3 regions of the Clostridium fermenticellae genome follow, and region 2 is predicted to be linked to each of the others. Evidence: riboswitches for the same ligand, from Rfam matches in the RefSeq annotation. Region 2 holds a riboswitch; each other region holds the start of a gene.
What was found. Region 2 has a riboswitch for S-adenosylmethionine ahead of D4Z93_RS06340 (methionine ABC transporter ATP-binding protein). Riboswitches for the same ligand answer to the same signal wherever they lie in the genome.
Positions count from the first base shown of each region.

Region 1: another riboswitch for S-adenosylmethionine. It lies ahead of metK (methionine adenosyltransferase); the one in region 2 lies ahead of D4Z93_RS06340 (methionine ABC transporter ATP-binding protein).
Region 3: another riboswitch for S-adenosylmethionine. It lies ahead of D4Z93_RS08385 (pyridoxal phosphate-dependent aminotransferase); the one in region 2 lies ahead of D4Z93_RS06340 (methionine ABC transporter ATP-binding protein).

Region 1 is NZ_CP032416.1:204,745-210,064, forward strand. It holds gene mreB (rod shape-determining protein) at 1-888, shown strand, start outside; gene yyaC (spore protease YyaC) at 927-1,466, opposite strand; gene D4Z93_RS01000 (hypothetical protein) at 1,590-2,192, shown strand; tRNA gene D4Z93_RS01005 (tRNA-Thr) at 2,356-2,431, shown strand; tRNA gene D4Z93_RS01010 (tRNA-Tyr) at 2,437-2,522, shown strand; tRNA gene D4Z93_RS01015 (tRNA-Val) at 2,531-2,606, shown strand; tRNA gene D4Z93_RS01020 (tRNA-Tyr) at 2,658-2,743, shown strand; SAM riboswitch class I at 2,792-2,895, shown strand; gene metK (methionine adenosyltransferase) at 2,970-4,145, shown strand; gene recD2 (SF1B family DNA helicase RecD2) at 4,282-5,320, shown strand, end outside.
Region 2 is NZ_CP032416.1:1,313,992-1,319,311, reverse strand. It holds gene D4Z93_RS06355 (MetQ/NlpA family ABC transporter substrate-binding protein) at 1-477, opposite strand, end outside; gene D4Z93_RS06350 (MetQ/NlpA family ABC transporter substrate-binding protein) at 552-1,373, opposite strand; gene D4Z93_RS06345 (methionine ABC transporter permease) at 1,396-2,043, opposite strand; gene D4Z93_RS06340 (methionine ABC transporter ATP-binding protein) at 2,030-3,001, opposite strand; SAM riboswitch class I at 3,098-3,211, opposite strand; gene D4Z93_RS06335 (undecaprenyl diphosphate synthase family protein) at 3,407-4,051, shown strand; gene D4Z93_RS06330 (fumarylacetoacetate hydrolase family protein) at 4,494-5,320, opposite strand, start outside.
Region 3 is NZ_CP032416.1:1,803,931-1,809,250, forward strand. It holds gene D4Z93_RS08375 (DNA topoisomerase III) at 1-1,315, opposite strand, end outside; gene D4Z93_RS08380 (sensor histidine kinase) at 1,485-2,405, opposite strand; SAM riboswitch class I at 2,594-2,703, shown strand; gene D4Z93_RS08385 (pyridoxal phosphate-dependent aminotransferase) at 2,783-3,970, shown strand; gene D4Z93_RS08390 (DUF1836 domain-containing protein) at 4,101-4,679, opposite strand; gene trhA (PAQR family membrane homeostasis protein TrhA) at 5,003-5,320, shown strand, end outside.

The sequences.
Region 1 (5,320 bases), 1.1 Mb from region 2:
GGAGAAGAAGCATGGAATATGATAGGAAGGACTCCTGGAAATATTGTTGCAATTCGTCCTTTAAAAGATGGTGTTATATCTGATTATGATGTAACAGAAAAGATGTTAAAATATTTTATTTCGAAAGCTTGTGGAACTAAAAAAATGTCTTCACCAAGAATTGTTGTTTGTGTACCTTGCGAAGCTACAGAGGTTGAAAAGAGAGCTGTAATTGATGCAGCCAAAAATGCAGGAGCTAAGAAAGTGTTTTTAATTGAAGAACCATTGGCAGCAGCTATTGGAGCTGGACTAGATATAACTAAACCAAGTGGAAATATGGTTATAGATATTGGAGGAGGAACTACAGATATAGCGGTTATTTCTTTGGGTGGTATAGTTGTTAGATCATCTATAAAGATTGCTGGGGATAAATTTGATGAAGCTATCATCAAATTTATAAAGAAAAAGCACAAATTAATGATTGGAGAGAGAACTGCAGAGGATCTTAAAATAAACATAGGTTCTGCCTTTAAAAAAGAAGAAGTGACTATGGAAATAAGAGGAAGAAACTTGGTTACAGGTCTTCCCAAAAATGTTGTTGTGTCGTCTGATGAAATGAGAGAGGCTCTAAAAGATGCAGTTAATGCAATATCAGAAACTGCTCACGCTGTGTTAGAAAGAACTCCTCCAGAACTTGCAGCGGATATAGCTGAAAAGGGAATAGTTATGACAGGAGGAGGAGCTTTGCTAAGTGGTTTGGACACTCTGATAGAAGATTCAACTAAAGTACCAGTACAAGTGGCAGAAGAAGCCGTATCTTGTGTGGCTTTGGGAACTGGGAAGGTGCTGGAATATTTAGATAAGATGGAAGTTACATTTATAGGTGACGATATAACTCTAATAGATTAAAAGAAAAGTAAAATTCTTATATAAGAATTTTACTTTTTTTATAATGAGGATTTAGTATTATCGTAAAGATAGTATGAGTGTATAACAGAATGATATATCTCTTTAGCTATATTTAGAACTAAGTTTAGGCGTATAGTATTATTGTTGAATATTTTAGTATTGTAATTAGAACCAACTATTCCTATAATTGATGCGTCTCCAATTTCTGGTAGAGTTTTTCCTATGCCTTTTCCGGGATGAATAGGATAATCACGAGCTTGAATTTCTCCCATGCTTGATTCATCACCAAGGCATGCATCAATACCTATTATGTTATTGTAGGGATGAAGGGATTTGATTTTACTAAGCTTTTTTTGAATGTTTAGAGCATGTATAGGTTTTTCAATGGTACCATATACAGGTAAAGGGAAAGAACTAAATTTTAATAATGTGCCGACTAGTGGACCTAAGCAGTCGCCTATACATTTATCAGTTCCAACACATACTATTATTGAATTTTTGTTTATATAATCTTTTAGAAAGTCGGCTATTTTGTAATAACATAATGGATTTTTGTAACTAGATCTCACTTCATTCACAAACATACCTCCTGATAGATAATTCATCACTTATTTATATGATTTTAACAGTTTAAATATTATAAATATTGAATAAAAAATATTTATATGACGATAATGTGTAAATGACACGGAGGGATTAATATGAATAAAAAGATATTATCATTGATTATAATTTTGTGTACTATAATATCTGTGTTTATAATAAGACATACACCAAAGATAGATATCAATAATAATTTTATAAGTAATAGAATTAAAGTATTTTATTATAATCATCACAAACAGAAAGATGATGAAGGTAATAAAATGCAAAAATATTCATACCTCTTTACGGATACATCTTTTTTAAAAATGGGTGATGATTTTAAAAAAGGTAAATTGGATGAATTAGGACAAAAACTTGAAAGTGATAAGAAGGAGTTTTTTAAAGAGAATACTAAGAATATCAATATAGCAAATTTGTCAGATGTAAGTGACCTTTCAGCAAATCAGTTATCAAATAATAATGAGAGCAGTAAGTCTATTTCACATTCAAAGGTACAACAGAAATTAACTAATATTGACAAAGAAAAATTGCTTGCAATATCCGATAAATTATCAGCAATTGACTATGAGAAAGCCAGGAAATTGATTAATAGTAGTAAAATTAGTGATAATATAGAAGCTGTAAAATTATTAAAACAAAGATTATCTGATAGCGATTATGAGGAAATTAAGAATATATATGAAAAATTAAATATGTAATTTGAGGTACATATATGCAATATAGAGTAAATTAACGTAAGGTAGAGAAATTATAATATATTATCAAATAAATAGGACAATACACAGTTGAATTTGAAATCACAACAGAGTATACTGTTTGTTGTTGACGTTAGTGAAATTGAATAGTTTAAATGGTTTATATGCTGGCATAGCTCAGTTGGTAGAGCAACTGACTTGTAATCAGTAGGTCGAGGGTTCGAAGCCTTCTGCCAGCACCATATGTGGAGGAATTCCCGAGCGGCCAAAGGGGGCAGACTGTAAATCTGTTGTCATTCGACTTCGATGGTTCGAATCCATCTTCCTCCACCATAGAACTAGGGCGCATAGCTCAGCTGGGAGAGCATCTGCCTTACAAGCAGAGGGTCACAGGTTCGAGCCCTGTTGTGCCCACCACTATTGTTTTTATTAAAGAATAGTACAAAAAGATATTGTATTGTTAATTATGGAGGAATTCCCGAGCGGCCAAAGGGGGCAGACTGTAAATCTGTTGTCATTCGACTTCGATGGTTCGAATCCATCTTCCTCCACCATAAAGACACTAAATGTGTTTTATTTTTGTATAATCATTAAATATTTAACTCTTATCAAGAGAGGCGGAGGGAAATGGCCCGATGAAACCCGGCAACCAGCGTATAGGCTAAGGTGCCAATTCCTGCAGTATTATAAATCTGCAAGATAAGAGAGTTGTTAAGTAATTTAACCTCTTCTTATTGAAGAGGTTTTTTATTTTCTATGAAATTGGAGGGATGATTTAAAATGAAAAGACTATTTACATCTGAATCAGTTACAGAAGGACATCCAGATAAAATGTGTGATCAAATTTCAGATGCTATTCTCGATGCTATATTGGAAAAGGACCCTAATGGTAGAGTTGCTTGTGAAACAGCGACAACTACGGGGATGATTTTAGTAATGGGGGAAATATCAACTGATTGTTATATAGATATTCCAAAGGTTGTAAGAAAAACTGTAAAAGAGATAGGATACACTAGGGCAAAATTTGGATTTGACTGTTCAACATGCTCTGTAATAACATCGATTGATGAACAGTCATCAGATATAGCACTTGGCGTTGATGAATCATTGGAAGCTAAAAAGGGTAAAATGGATAAAATAGAGGCTATAGGAGCTGGAGATCAGGGAATGATGTTTGGGTTTGCAACAAATGAGACTCCAGAATATATGCCAATGCCCATTTCTTTGGCTCATAAGCTTTCAAGAAAGTTAGCTGAAGTTAGAAAAAATGGTATTTTAAATTATTTGCGACCAGATGGAAAAACACAGGTTACTGTTGAATATGATGATGATAAGCCTGTTAGAATAGATACAATAGTTGTATCAGCTCAACATGATCCTGATGTTTCACATGATCAGATAGAAAAAGATATTATAGAGAAAGTTATAAAGCCTGTTATATCACCTGAATTTTTAGATTGCAATACTAAGTATTTTATAAATCCAACTGGAAGATTTGTAGTTGGGGGTCCGCAGGGTGATTCAGGACTTACAGGTAGAAAGATAATAGTTGATACTTATGGTGGATATGGAAGACACGGCGGTGGTGCTTTTTCAGGAAAGGATCCAACTAAAGTCGATAGATCAGCTGCTTATGCAGCTAGATGGGTAGCTAAAAACTTGGTTGCTGCCGGAGTTGCTGATAAGCTGGAAATACAGCTTGCATATGCAATAGGAGTTGCACAGCCAGTTTCCATAACTGTTGATACATTTGGTACATCAAAAATACCAGAAGATAAAATTGTTGATATAGTTGAAAAGGTATTTGATTTGAGACCTGCAGCTATAATAAAAGAATTAAATTTGAGAAGACCTATATATAAACAAGTTGCTGCTTATGGTCATTTTGGAAGAACTGATATAGATTTACCTTGGGAAAAGTTAGATAAAGTTGCCCAGATAAGAAGATATATCTAATATAATTTTTGAGTTTGAAGAGGATTTAGTCTGATAGAAAATCTATTAGGCTAAATCCTTTAATAATATATATTATATTTACATAATTTAATGATATAATTATTGATAAATAAATAATACATTTAGGAGAGATTGTATGCAGGAGTTACAAGGTAATATTGACAGCATACTTTTTCAAAGTAACAAAGATGGATATGTAGTTGCAAAATTTAAAGAAAAAGTTAAATGTCGATGTATCACAATAGTTGGATATATACCATATATTACAGAGGGTGAGAGTTTAAAACTAAATGGAGAATGGATTACTCATCCGCACTTTGGAAGGCAGTTTAAAGTTGAGACATGTGAACAAATTGTCCCGGATTCTAAACTTGGTATTGAAAGATATCTTTCATCTGGGGTTATATCAGGTATAGGCCCGGTAACGGCAAGAAAGATTGTTGAAAAGTTCGGAGAAAACACTTTAGAAGTTTTGGATAGTGATATAGGAAAACTTCGCGAAATAGAAGGGATAGGAGAGAAGAAAATACAATTAATATGCAATTCCTATTCTAAACAAAATGAAATTAGAAATCTTATAATTTTTTTCCAAAATTATGGGATCAAGGTCAATCAGTGTGTCAAAATACACAAACAATTTGGAAATGATTCTATACGAATAGTCAAGGGAAATCCATATATTTTAACTGAAAAGATACCAGGGATAGGATTTAAAACAGCTGATAAAATAGCAAGAAGTACCGGGATACAATTAAATTCTCCTTTTAGAATACAAAGTGGTGTAAATTATATAATTAATAATTTTTGCGGATTGGGTAATACTTATATGCCCTTTGATCAACTTGTCAATAAGTCTATAGAATTTTTGGGGGTATCGAGAAAAGAAATTGAGGAAAATATCTACGAGAATTCAGCAAATGGAAAGATAAAATTGGAAGATGCTAATGGGAGAATATGTGCATTCACTCTTCCATATTATTATTGTGAAATGAATGTTACGAGAAAAATACTTTCTTTAGTATTGACTAAATATGAGGATATCAAGATTGATGTAAATGTTGAAATAGAAAAGTTTGAGAGAGATCATGGCGTTGAATTTGCAAGTTCTCAAAAAGAAGCTATAAATGGTGCTTTTAAAAATGGAGTAGAGATAATTACAGGTGGACCAGGCACGG
Region 2 (5,320 bases):
TATGAGACCACCCTTTTCAAGAAGTTTAAGCGCTCTTGTTTCATTTGTTGGATCATTTGGAATTGCAATTACTGCACCATTTTTCAATTCATTCATATTTTTAACCTTTTTTGAATAAACAGCCATAGGTAATATATATACTTTAGCAGTATAAGTAAGATCCGTGTGTTTCTCCTTATTATACTGTTCCAAATAAGGGATATGCTGATATAGGTTTGCATCTATACTCTTACTTGTTAAGGCAGTATTTGGAGTTACATAATCCGTAAATTCTTTTACCTGTAAATCGTATCCTTTTTTCTTTAAAATAGGTTTTAACTGATTTAAAACTTCTACGGAAGGTACTGGTGTTCCACCAACTACAATTGTCTTCTTATTTTGATCTTTTGAACCCGAATTATTTGAACTTGTATTTTCACATCCAGCCAGACTGAATAATAATACAAACGTCAAAATAATTGTTGATATTTTTTTCATTTATATTTGCCCCCTTTATTATTTATAATTCATACTAAATTCACTTGCCCCTGATTTAATACGAATTTTCTTCTTTAGAAAGTCGGAATCAATGTTCCCTTGTATTTTTCCTGTATGAATTTTTTAAGTTCAGGAGAATTTAAAGCCTCTGACAATGCTTTTATATAAGGCTTATCTTTGTCTTCTTTTCTAACTGCAAGAATATTTACATAAGATGAAGTTTTATCTTCAGTATATATAGAATTTTTAGTAGGATTTAAATTTGCCTGAAGAGCATAATTTGTATTTATAACAGATGCATCTACATCATTAAGCGCTCTTGGAAGCTGCGGAGCATCTAATTCCTTTATCTGTATATTCTTCTTATTCTCAGTTATATCTATTTTAGTAACAGTATCATTACCCTTAAGTTTTATTAACCCGGCTTTTTGTAATAATTTAAGAGCCCTTGCTTCATTAGTTGGATCATTTGGTACTGCGATTACCGCACCATTTCTTAATTCATCAAGCTTTTTTACTTTTTTTGAGTAAACTGCCATAGGTGCTATAAAAACTTTTGCAGTATAAGTTAAATCAGTATGTTTTTGTTTGTTGAAATTTTCAAGATAAGGTATGTGCTGATACAAATTTGCATCGATCTCCTTATTTGCAAGTGCAGTATTTGGAGTTACATAATCTGTGAATTCCTTTATCTGCAGTTTATATCCTTTCTTTGCTAATATTGGTTCTATCTTTTTTAGAACCTCTGTTGCTGGTACTGGTGTATCACCGACAATTATTGTTTTTTTGTCATCAGATGCAGTTGACTTTGAACTGCTGCTTGAGCTGCAGCCAACAACACTAATTAATAATGATGCTGTTAACACAAGTGCACCAATCTTTTGAAATTTTTTCATTTTTATCTTCCCCCTTAAATGTCTATTTTATTAAGTATCTATACAACAAATTTCCTATTCCCTGAAGAATTTCTACTAATACTATAAGTATTACTACTGTATACATCATTACATCCGTTTGGAATCTATAATATCCATATTTTATGGCCACATCTCCAAGGCCGCCTCCACCTATAGCACCAGCCATAGCTGAACAACCTATAACACTTATTATAGTGAGCGTTATGCCAAGTACAATTGATGGAAGAGACTCCTTGATCATAACCTTAAATACAATTTGAAGATCACTTGCCCCAAATGATTTTGCAGCTTCTATCACTCCTGGATCTACTTCCTTAAGTGATGACTCTATTACTCTAGTTGCAAAAGGTGCTGCTGCTATTGTCATTGGTACTATAGCGGCAGTTGTTCCAATAGTTGTACCTACAATAACTTTTGTGAAAGGCAATATAGCAACCATTAATATAATAAATGGAAATGATCTTAAAATATTAACTATAACTCCTAAAATCTTATTTACTGCTTTATTAGGCCTTAATCCTCTTTCATCAGTTATTATAAGTACAATAGATGGAATAAATGCAATTAATACTGCTATTATTGTAGATACAAATACCATATATAATGTTTCGCCAAAGGCCGGTAATAATACTTGATTAATTAAATCCATTTTGTTCTACCTCCCATTTTATATTTTTTGATGATAAGAATTCACATATCTTATCTTTATATTCTTCTTCAAAATTTATTACGAGACTTCCAAGTACATCATTTCTGAATTTTTCAAGTTTTCCCCAGACTATTGAAATATCTATATCAAGTTCTCTTGCCATAGATGTTATTATACTTCTCTTACTGATCTCTTTAGGAAAGAATATTCTTATATTAACTCCTGTTTCAGGGAGAATTTTATCTTCACCTAATAAGTTCTTTAAATTGCTATTTGGCTTTAAGAATAATTCTTCTACATTTCCCACATCTTTTATTTGCCCATTTTCCATAATTGCAACCCTCTGGCAAATTTCTTTAATTACTTCCATTTGATGAGTTACTATTACTATTGTTATGTTTAATTTATCATTTATCTGTTTTAAAAGCTGAAGTATCGACTTTGTGATTTTGGGATCTAATGCTGATGTTGCTTCATCACACAATAAAACTTCAGGATCTAGGGATAATGCCCTTGCTATTGCAACTCTCTGTTTTTGTCCTCCACTTAAATTTCTAGGCTTACTTTTTGCCTTATCCTCAAGTCCAACAATTTCTAATAACTTAAAAACCTTTCTATCTATTTCTTTTTTGTTATATCCCCATACCTCCATTGGAAGTGCTACATTCTCATATACTGTCTTTCTATTTAGCAAGTTGAAATTTTGAAATATCATTCCAAGCTTTTTTCTAAACTCTCTTATTTCTTTTGATCCCATATCTTTTATTTCTTTATCATTTATCATTACACTTCCATTATCATAGTTTTCAAGTCCATTCAAGCACCTCAAAAGTGTAGATTTACCAGCACCACTTTGTCCTATTATTCCAAATATTTCTCCTTTATTTACATGCAAACTTATATCTTTCAGAACTTGATTTTTCCCGAAACTTTTATTTACACCATTTATTTCTATCATTAAAATGCCCCCTAGATTAATTATTTAAAAATACCTTATATAAAAATGCAAAATTAAAAGCTGAAGAAATATCTCCAGCTTAAATAAACCTAATATTTCTCATCTCTCAGCTACAAATGTAGCCGCAGGAGTTGGCACCATTATACTATAAAATATAATACTGGTTGCCGGGTTTCATAGGGCCAGTCCCTCCACCGCTCTTGATAAGTGAATTTCAATATTAACTTGTTTTGTTATGAATACTATTATAGTTACACATTAGAATATTGTCAACAGTTTTTTTACAAAAAATTTGCTCAAATTAACCACTTGAGATGTATGCATTATCCATGAGTTACATATATTGCGTATAAACATTTGTTATTATGACAATAATTACATTAAAAGTGTAAGGAGGTGAAATATGTGAGAATTCCAAATCATATAGGCATCATACCTGATGGTAACAGGAGATGGGCAATCAGTAATGGATTAAAAAAAGAAGAAGGCTATTCAAGGGGACTTGAACCAGGTATGCAATTATTTAAAATATTTAAAGAATTAGGTGTAAAAGAACTTACTTATTACGGATTTACAGTTGACAACACTAAAAGACCTGCTGTTCAAACCAAATCATTCACTAAAGCTTGTATAGAAGCTGTAAATATGCTTTCAAAAGAAGATGCCTCATTACTTGTAATTGGTAACACCAAATCTCCTATGTTTCCAGAACAACTTCTGCCATACATAAACAGAAAAAAATTTGGGAAAGGTTCCATGAAAATAAACTTTCTAGTCAACTACGATTGGGAATGGGACTTATCAAATATTAAATTACATATAAAAGATAACACTAAAAATTTAACTAAATATTTAAAATCCGATGACATAAGCAGGGTAGATTTAATAATAAGGTGGGGAGGCAGAAGAAGGCTTAGTGGTTTCCTTCCAGTACAATCTGTATATTCAGATTTTTATGTAATTGATGATATGTGGCCAGACTTCAAACCAGATCACATATACGAAGCATTAAAATGGTATGATAATCAAGATATAACTCTAGGCGGCTAGATTTTTACAGTTAGAAATTAGTAATTTAAAGAATAAATCATAGTAGCCTTTAACATAATTTTATCATCAATCCATTTGTCCATCACACAAACTGCTATTGGATTTCCACCAAATACTTTGTTATAGGGTTTGTAATTCCAATCTTAACTTATGCGCAGGCCGGGATTTCTAAAATTTAGACACATTAAAAAATTTTGTAGTAAGTATTAGCGAGGCGTTCTTAAAAGTCTTAGTGGATTTTATATATTTGAGCAAAGCGAGTTTATAAAATCTACTTAAACTTTTATGAACGCAAGCTTAGACTTACTAAAAATTTTTTAGGTGACGAATTTTGGGAATGTCAGCTGGAGTATAATTTAAGCTTGGAATTACAAACCCTATAATACAAACAATCTTAATACATAAACTTCATAAGGAGATTTATCATTTAATACTAAAAACTTTATATAACTTTTACCTTATTAACTAGATTACCTATTTTTTCAATATAGCAATCTATTATATCTCCATCTTTGAGCAATTTTACTGGTTCAAAACCCATTCCAACTCCGCTTGGTGTACCTGTAGATATTATATCTCCTGCTTTTAAAGTAACTCCTTTTGATAAATCACTTACTATATATGGTATATCAAATATCATATTTTTAGTATTTGAATTTTGTCTCACTTGTCCATTAATAGTACATTTTATATTTAATTCTACCGGGAATTTAATTTCATCCTTATACACAATATATGGTCCCATGGGACAAAATGTATCAAGGCTCTTTCCTTTAAACCACTGTTTATGGGTTCCCTGAAGATCCCTAGCCGACACATCATTTAATATTGTATATCCAAAAATATAATCTTCTACTTCTTCTCTTTTTATGTTACTTCCATCTTTTCCAATTATAATTGCTAGTTCCGCCTCATAGTCAACTTGATTTGTTACATCATAAGAAAACTTGATTTCATCATCATATCCTATTGCAGGTGATGCAATTTTAGTAAAGTAAATTGGAGCATCTGGAATAAAAGTATCTGTTATCTTTGTCATTCTTATTTCCTTTGCATGTTCCTCATAATTTTTACCAAGGCACATGATATTCCTTTTAGGATATGGTATTGGAGGAGCAATTTTAACTTCTGTCAAATTAAGTCCTTTAAAATTTTTATTAGAAATTATTTCTTCAATCTTCTTAATCCTTTCATCTGTACAACCTTCTATAAATTCAAGCATATTCAATGGACAGGTTTCCTTTATAAATTCAAACACATCATCCAATG
Region 3 (5,320 bases), 490 kb from region 2:
CCTCTTTACCGTATACTGCCTTCCAACCATGTGACTTAATTATCTTACCTCTTGCTGTAAAAACTTCTCCATTAACCTCAATCTTTATAGTAGTTTGAACATATTCAAATGGAGGAAGCATAACACTTAAAAATCTCTTGACTACCAGATCATACACTTTCTTTTCCTCATAACTTAACTTTGAGAGATTAATCATCTCCTCAGTTGGAATTATTGCATGATGATCCGAAACCTTGCTGTCATCGACAAATCTTTTACTTGCATTTATTTTATTCCCCATTATTTTCATGGTAAACTTGCTGTAGTTTCCAACTGATACAGCTCTTAATCTATCCCTAATAGTAGGAACTATGTCAGAAGAAATATATCTTGAATCTGTTCTAGGATATGTGAGTACTTTATAATTTTCATACAATCTCTGCATTATAGAAAGAGTTTCTTTTGCAGAAAAGCCAAAAATTCTATTACAATCCCTTTGAAGTTCGGTTAAATCATACAAAGCTTGAGAATACTTCTTTTTATTGCTTTGTGTGACTTCAACTACTCTTCCCGTTTGAGAATTTACTTTTGATACAATTTTTTCAGCAATTTTTTCATCAAAGATGCTCAAATTCCCATTAGAATTTTGCCACTGAAGTGTATATCCATTATTAGTATTTCCAGTTATACTATAATAATTTTTAGGTTTAAAATTTTTAATTTCCTCCTCTCTATGAACAATCATAGCAAGTGTTGGTGTCTGAACTCTTCCTGCTGATAACTGTGCATTATGTTTGCAGGTAAGCGCTCTTGTAACATTAAGTCCTACAAACCAATCTGCCTCAGCTCTTGACTCAGCCGCTCTATATAAATTATCATATTTCGATGCCGGTTTTAAATTGCTAAATCCCTCTTTTATTGCTTTATCCGTTTGAGATGATATCCAAAGCCTTTTTACATTTTTATTAACCTTTACTTTCTCAAGTATCCATCTTGCAACGAGCTCACCTTCTCTTCCGGCGTCTGTTGCTATAATTACCCCATTTACATCTTTTCTATTTAATTGAGTTTTAACTGTATTAAATTGCTTGCCAGTCTGTTTTATAACTACAAGTTTTAAATGTTTTGGAAGCATCGGCAAATCTTCCATTCTCCAGGTTTTGTATTTATCATCATAGGTTTCTGGATCTGCCAGTGTAACAAGATGCCCGAGTGCCCATGTTACTATATATTTTTCTCCTTCCAAAAAGCCATTTCCCTTTTTACTACACTTTAATACTCTTGCTATTTCTCTTCCAACTGACGGTTTCTCTGCCAAAACTAATGTTTTTCCCATATTAAAATTTCCTTTCACAACCTTCTATAATAAAAATAAGGATAGTTACATAATATTCCTACCCTTAAATTCTAAACATTTTACAAAAATCAATTACTATTTTCTAGTATCATTATACATTTTACAATTTATATTTTCAAGATTATAAAATACGTTTCAAATATGATACCTACACATAAATATCTGAAAACTCAATGTTTATACGATCTATTTTATCATCATAATTAAATTGAGTATCATGAACCGTCTTTTTATTTTCAATAGTCTTTACTGGTAAATCTATAATAAATTCTGTTCCACACCCAAGACGACTTTTAACATCTATAGTTCCACCATGCATTTCAACAAACGATTTCACAAGACATAATCCTATGCCACTACCTGCCTGATCACTTTTGCATGGTTTTCCTGCCTGAACAAATCTTTTAAATATGCCATTTAATTTTTCTTTTGGAATACCTGTACCTGTATCTTTTACAGATATTTTAACATTCCTTCCCATATCTGTTACTGTAACGTATAAATATCCTCCTTGTTCAGTGAATTTTATGGCATTTGAAATAAGATTTAATATTATTCTTTCTATTTTATCGGCATCACATGCCATAATTTTTTCTTCTACATTTGTATCAAATGTCAAATTTATTCCTTTATTTCTTACATATTCCACTACTGATAATGTTATATTTTCAACTATATTAATTATATTAAAATTATCCAGATTAAGTTCAGAAAATCCTGCATCTATCTTTGTCATATCAATCATATTATTGGTGAGTCTTATAAGTCTATAACAATTTTGATTTATTATATTTATATATGTAGTTAGTTTTTTACTTTCATCTAAATTATCTCTTTTTATAATAACATTACATAACTGCAGAGAATTAAATATTAAATTAAGAGGTGTCCTAAATTCATGTGACAGATTGGCGAAAAATTCAATTCTAATTTTATCATGGTTTAAAGTTTCCTTTATGACTTCATTTTGTTTTTTTATTATATTTTGAAGCCTTGTTATTTTATTTTTTTCATAATTTCTTCTTTTTGTGTGTTTTAAATCATCCGTATTCGGTGACTTTTTTTCCATTTTATTCATCCCCCATACATCGTATTAATAACTTATTCTATACGTTTAATTTCACTTCCTTTAATTGTATTAATAACTTATTCTATACATTTAATCAATTTCCTTCATTTAAATGTAATTTTTTATAAGAAAATAAATTTGACTAAATATTATTTATCAACTATAATATTACCTAAATTAAATAAGAACTCTTATCAAGAGAGGCAGAGGGACTGGCCCTATGAAGCCCGGCAACCAGTATCGCTCATTTGCGATATATTGGTGCCAATTCCTGCAGCAAGGAGCTGATAGATAAGAGAGGTCACAGCAATATTGTTTTTAAAACCTCTTTTATTAAGAGGTTTTTTTATTTTAATATTTTGAAAGGACGGGATAATATGCCTCAACTTAGTACAAAATTAAACCTTTTTACAGACTCTGTTATAAGAAAAATGACTCGAATAGCAAACCAATATAATGCAATAAATCTATCACAAGGTTTTCCTGATTTTGATCCTCCTTCTGTAATAACTGACAGATTAAAAGAAGTAACAAAAGAAGGTCCTCATCAATATGAGATTACATGGGGCTCACAGAAATTTCGTGAAGCACTTGCAAAAAAACAATCAAAATTCATGAATCTTGATATAAATCCTAACACCGATATTGTTGTAACTTGTGGAAGTACAGAAGCAATGATGGTAGCTATGATGACTGTTTGTAATCCAGGTGACAAGGTAATTGTATTTTCACCTTTTTATGAAAATTATGCATCGGATTCAATACTCTGTAATGCGGAACCAATTTATGTACCACTTTATCCTCCTGCTTTTAAATATAATAAGGAGGAATTAATAAATGCTTTTAAACAAAAACCAAAAACTTTAATTTTATGCAATCCTTCAAATCCTATTGGAAAAGTATTCAGCCTAGAGGAACTCGAATTTATAGCAAATCTTGCTGAAGAATATGATACTTTTGTTATAACAGATGAAGTATATGAACACATAGTAATGCCTCCATATAAGCATATATATTTTGCTTCCCTGCCTAATATGTATAAGAGAACTCTATCTTGTAGTTCACTTTCAAAGACTTATTCAATAACTGGCTGGAGGCTTGGCTATATAATTGCACCAGCCAATATAATTGAAAATGCTAGAAAAGTACATGACTTCTTAACTGTAGGGGCCGCTGCACCGCTTCAAGAGGCTATTGTAGCTGGATTAAATTTACCTGACAGTTACTATGAAGATTTAACCAAACTTTATACTGGAAAAAGAGATCTATTCCTTAAAGGACTTGATGAAGCTGGCTTAAAGTATATAAAACCACAAGGTGCATATTATGTACTTGTAGATATATCAGATTTGAAAAGAAAAAATGAAACAGATCTTGAATTTTCCGAATGGATGATAAAAGAAATTGGAGTTGCTCCGGTACCAGGATCTAGTTTTTTTAAAGAGGATATAAATTATCTTATTCGTTTCCATTTTGCAAAAAAAGATGATACTTTAAAAGAGGCTATAAAAAGACTTAAGACTTTAGTATATAAAGCCAGGATCAGAAAATCCACTCTTCTATGATATATAGAGTTTCTAACCTGCAACCTGACTTATACTTTGATTAGATATACAACTTTTGATACTATAAATACTTTTTTATAATTTTGGGTTTAGAATTATTAAAAGTATTTATAGTACTGAATTTTGATAACTATTTGAAGTATTTGTCTATTATCTTTTCTGCTGTTCTCCTCTGCATATTGGCATTATTTATAAGTGTTAAAACTACAAGTAGTAACTTTTCATAATCATCTGACCTGTCGAGTTTTTCTGATTCCTTCAAAATTGAATTTACCTTGTTTTCAATTTCTTCTTTAAGGCTAACCTCATCTGCTTTTTTTATGTTCAAAAATACCTGATATAGGGAATCTAACTTCATATTCTCCTCTTCTTTTGAATTTACTACTATTTTATTTAACAAAAGTTTTATATCATTTATAGATAAAATCTGCTTTAAATTATATAAAAATATCATCATTATTATATGATTTCTTGAATACTTTTTATTTTTAATAGGCATAAGTATTTTATCCTTGGTATAATTATTGATCATCGTTTTAGTTAAAAGCTTATCTTCTTCACTACGTTTAGTTCCGCTTAAACTAGTCTCAAATAAAGTTATTACTTGATCCATATATAAATCTAATTTTGGTATATCGGATAATTCTATTTCTTGATTCAAATTTAACTCTTCTATACTTTCAAGCACGTTTTTTTTAATATCTCCCATTTATCTCCACTCCATTTATTATTTACATTATATCATATAGTTTCCATAACTATATGATCTCGTTTTTATATTTTTAAATTGGCAGTATTATTAAATAAATAAAAGTAATTTATCGAAAAACACTTATTTTAACAGTATTTTGGCTAATAATTTAAATTGATATATTATATAATAATTATATAATATAAATATATCATAAAGTGGTTTTAATAACCACAAGAAATTGTATGAACAAATTTTGTAATGAAATATTTTTTGATAAATTGTCAAAGATATACTTATAGTTTTATTTTATAACTATGAACACATTGGGAGGAGTAGTAATGAAAAAATTTTTTAGGGAACCTGTAAATGGTTTTACTCATTTGTTTGGTGCAATAGTATCATTGGTCGGATTAATTTTACTTATTGCAAAAACTCTTATGTCATATCCTTCAAGTAATTTAAAATTGACTGCAGTAATAATATTCGGCATGAGTCTAATTTTTCTATATACAGCAAGTTCAATATATCATCTTATAAATTCTACAGAAAAAGTGCTAAAGTTTCTGAGAAGGCTTGATCATTCCATGATATTTATACTTATCGCTGGAACATATACACCAATATGCCTTATTACACTTACTGGAAGACTTCGTTGG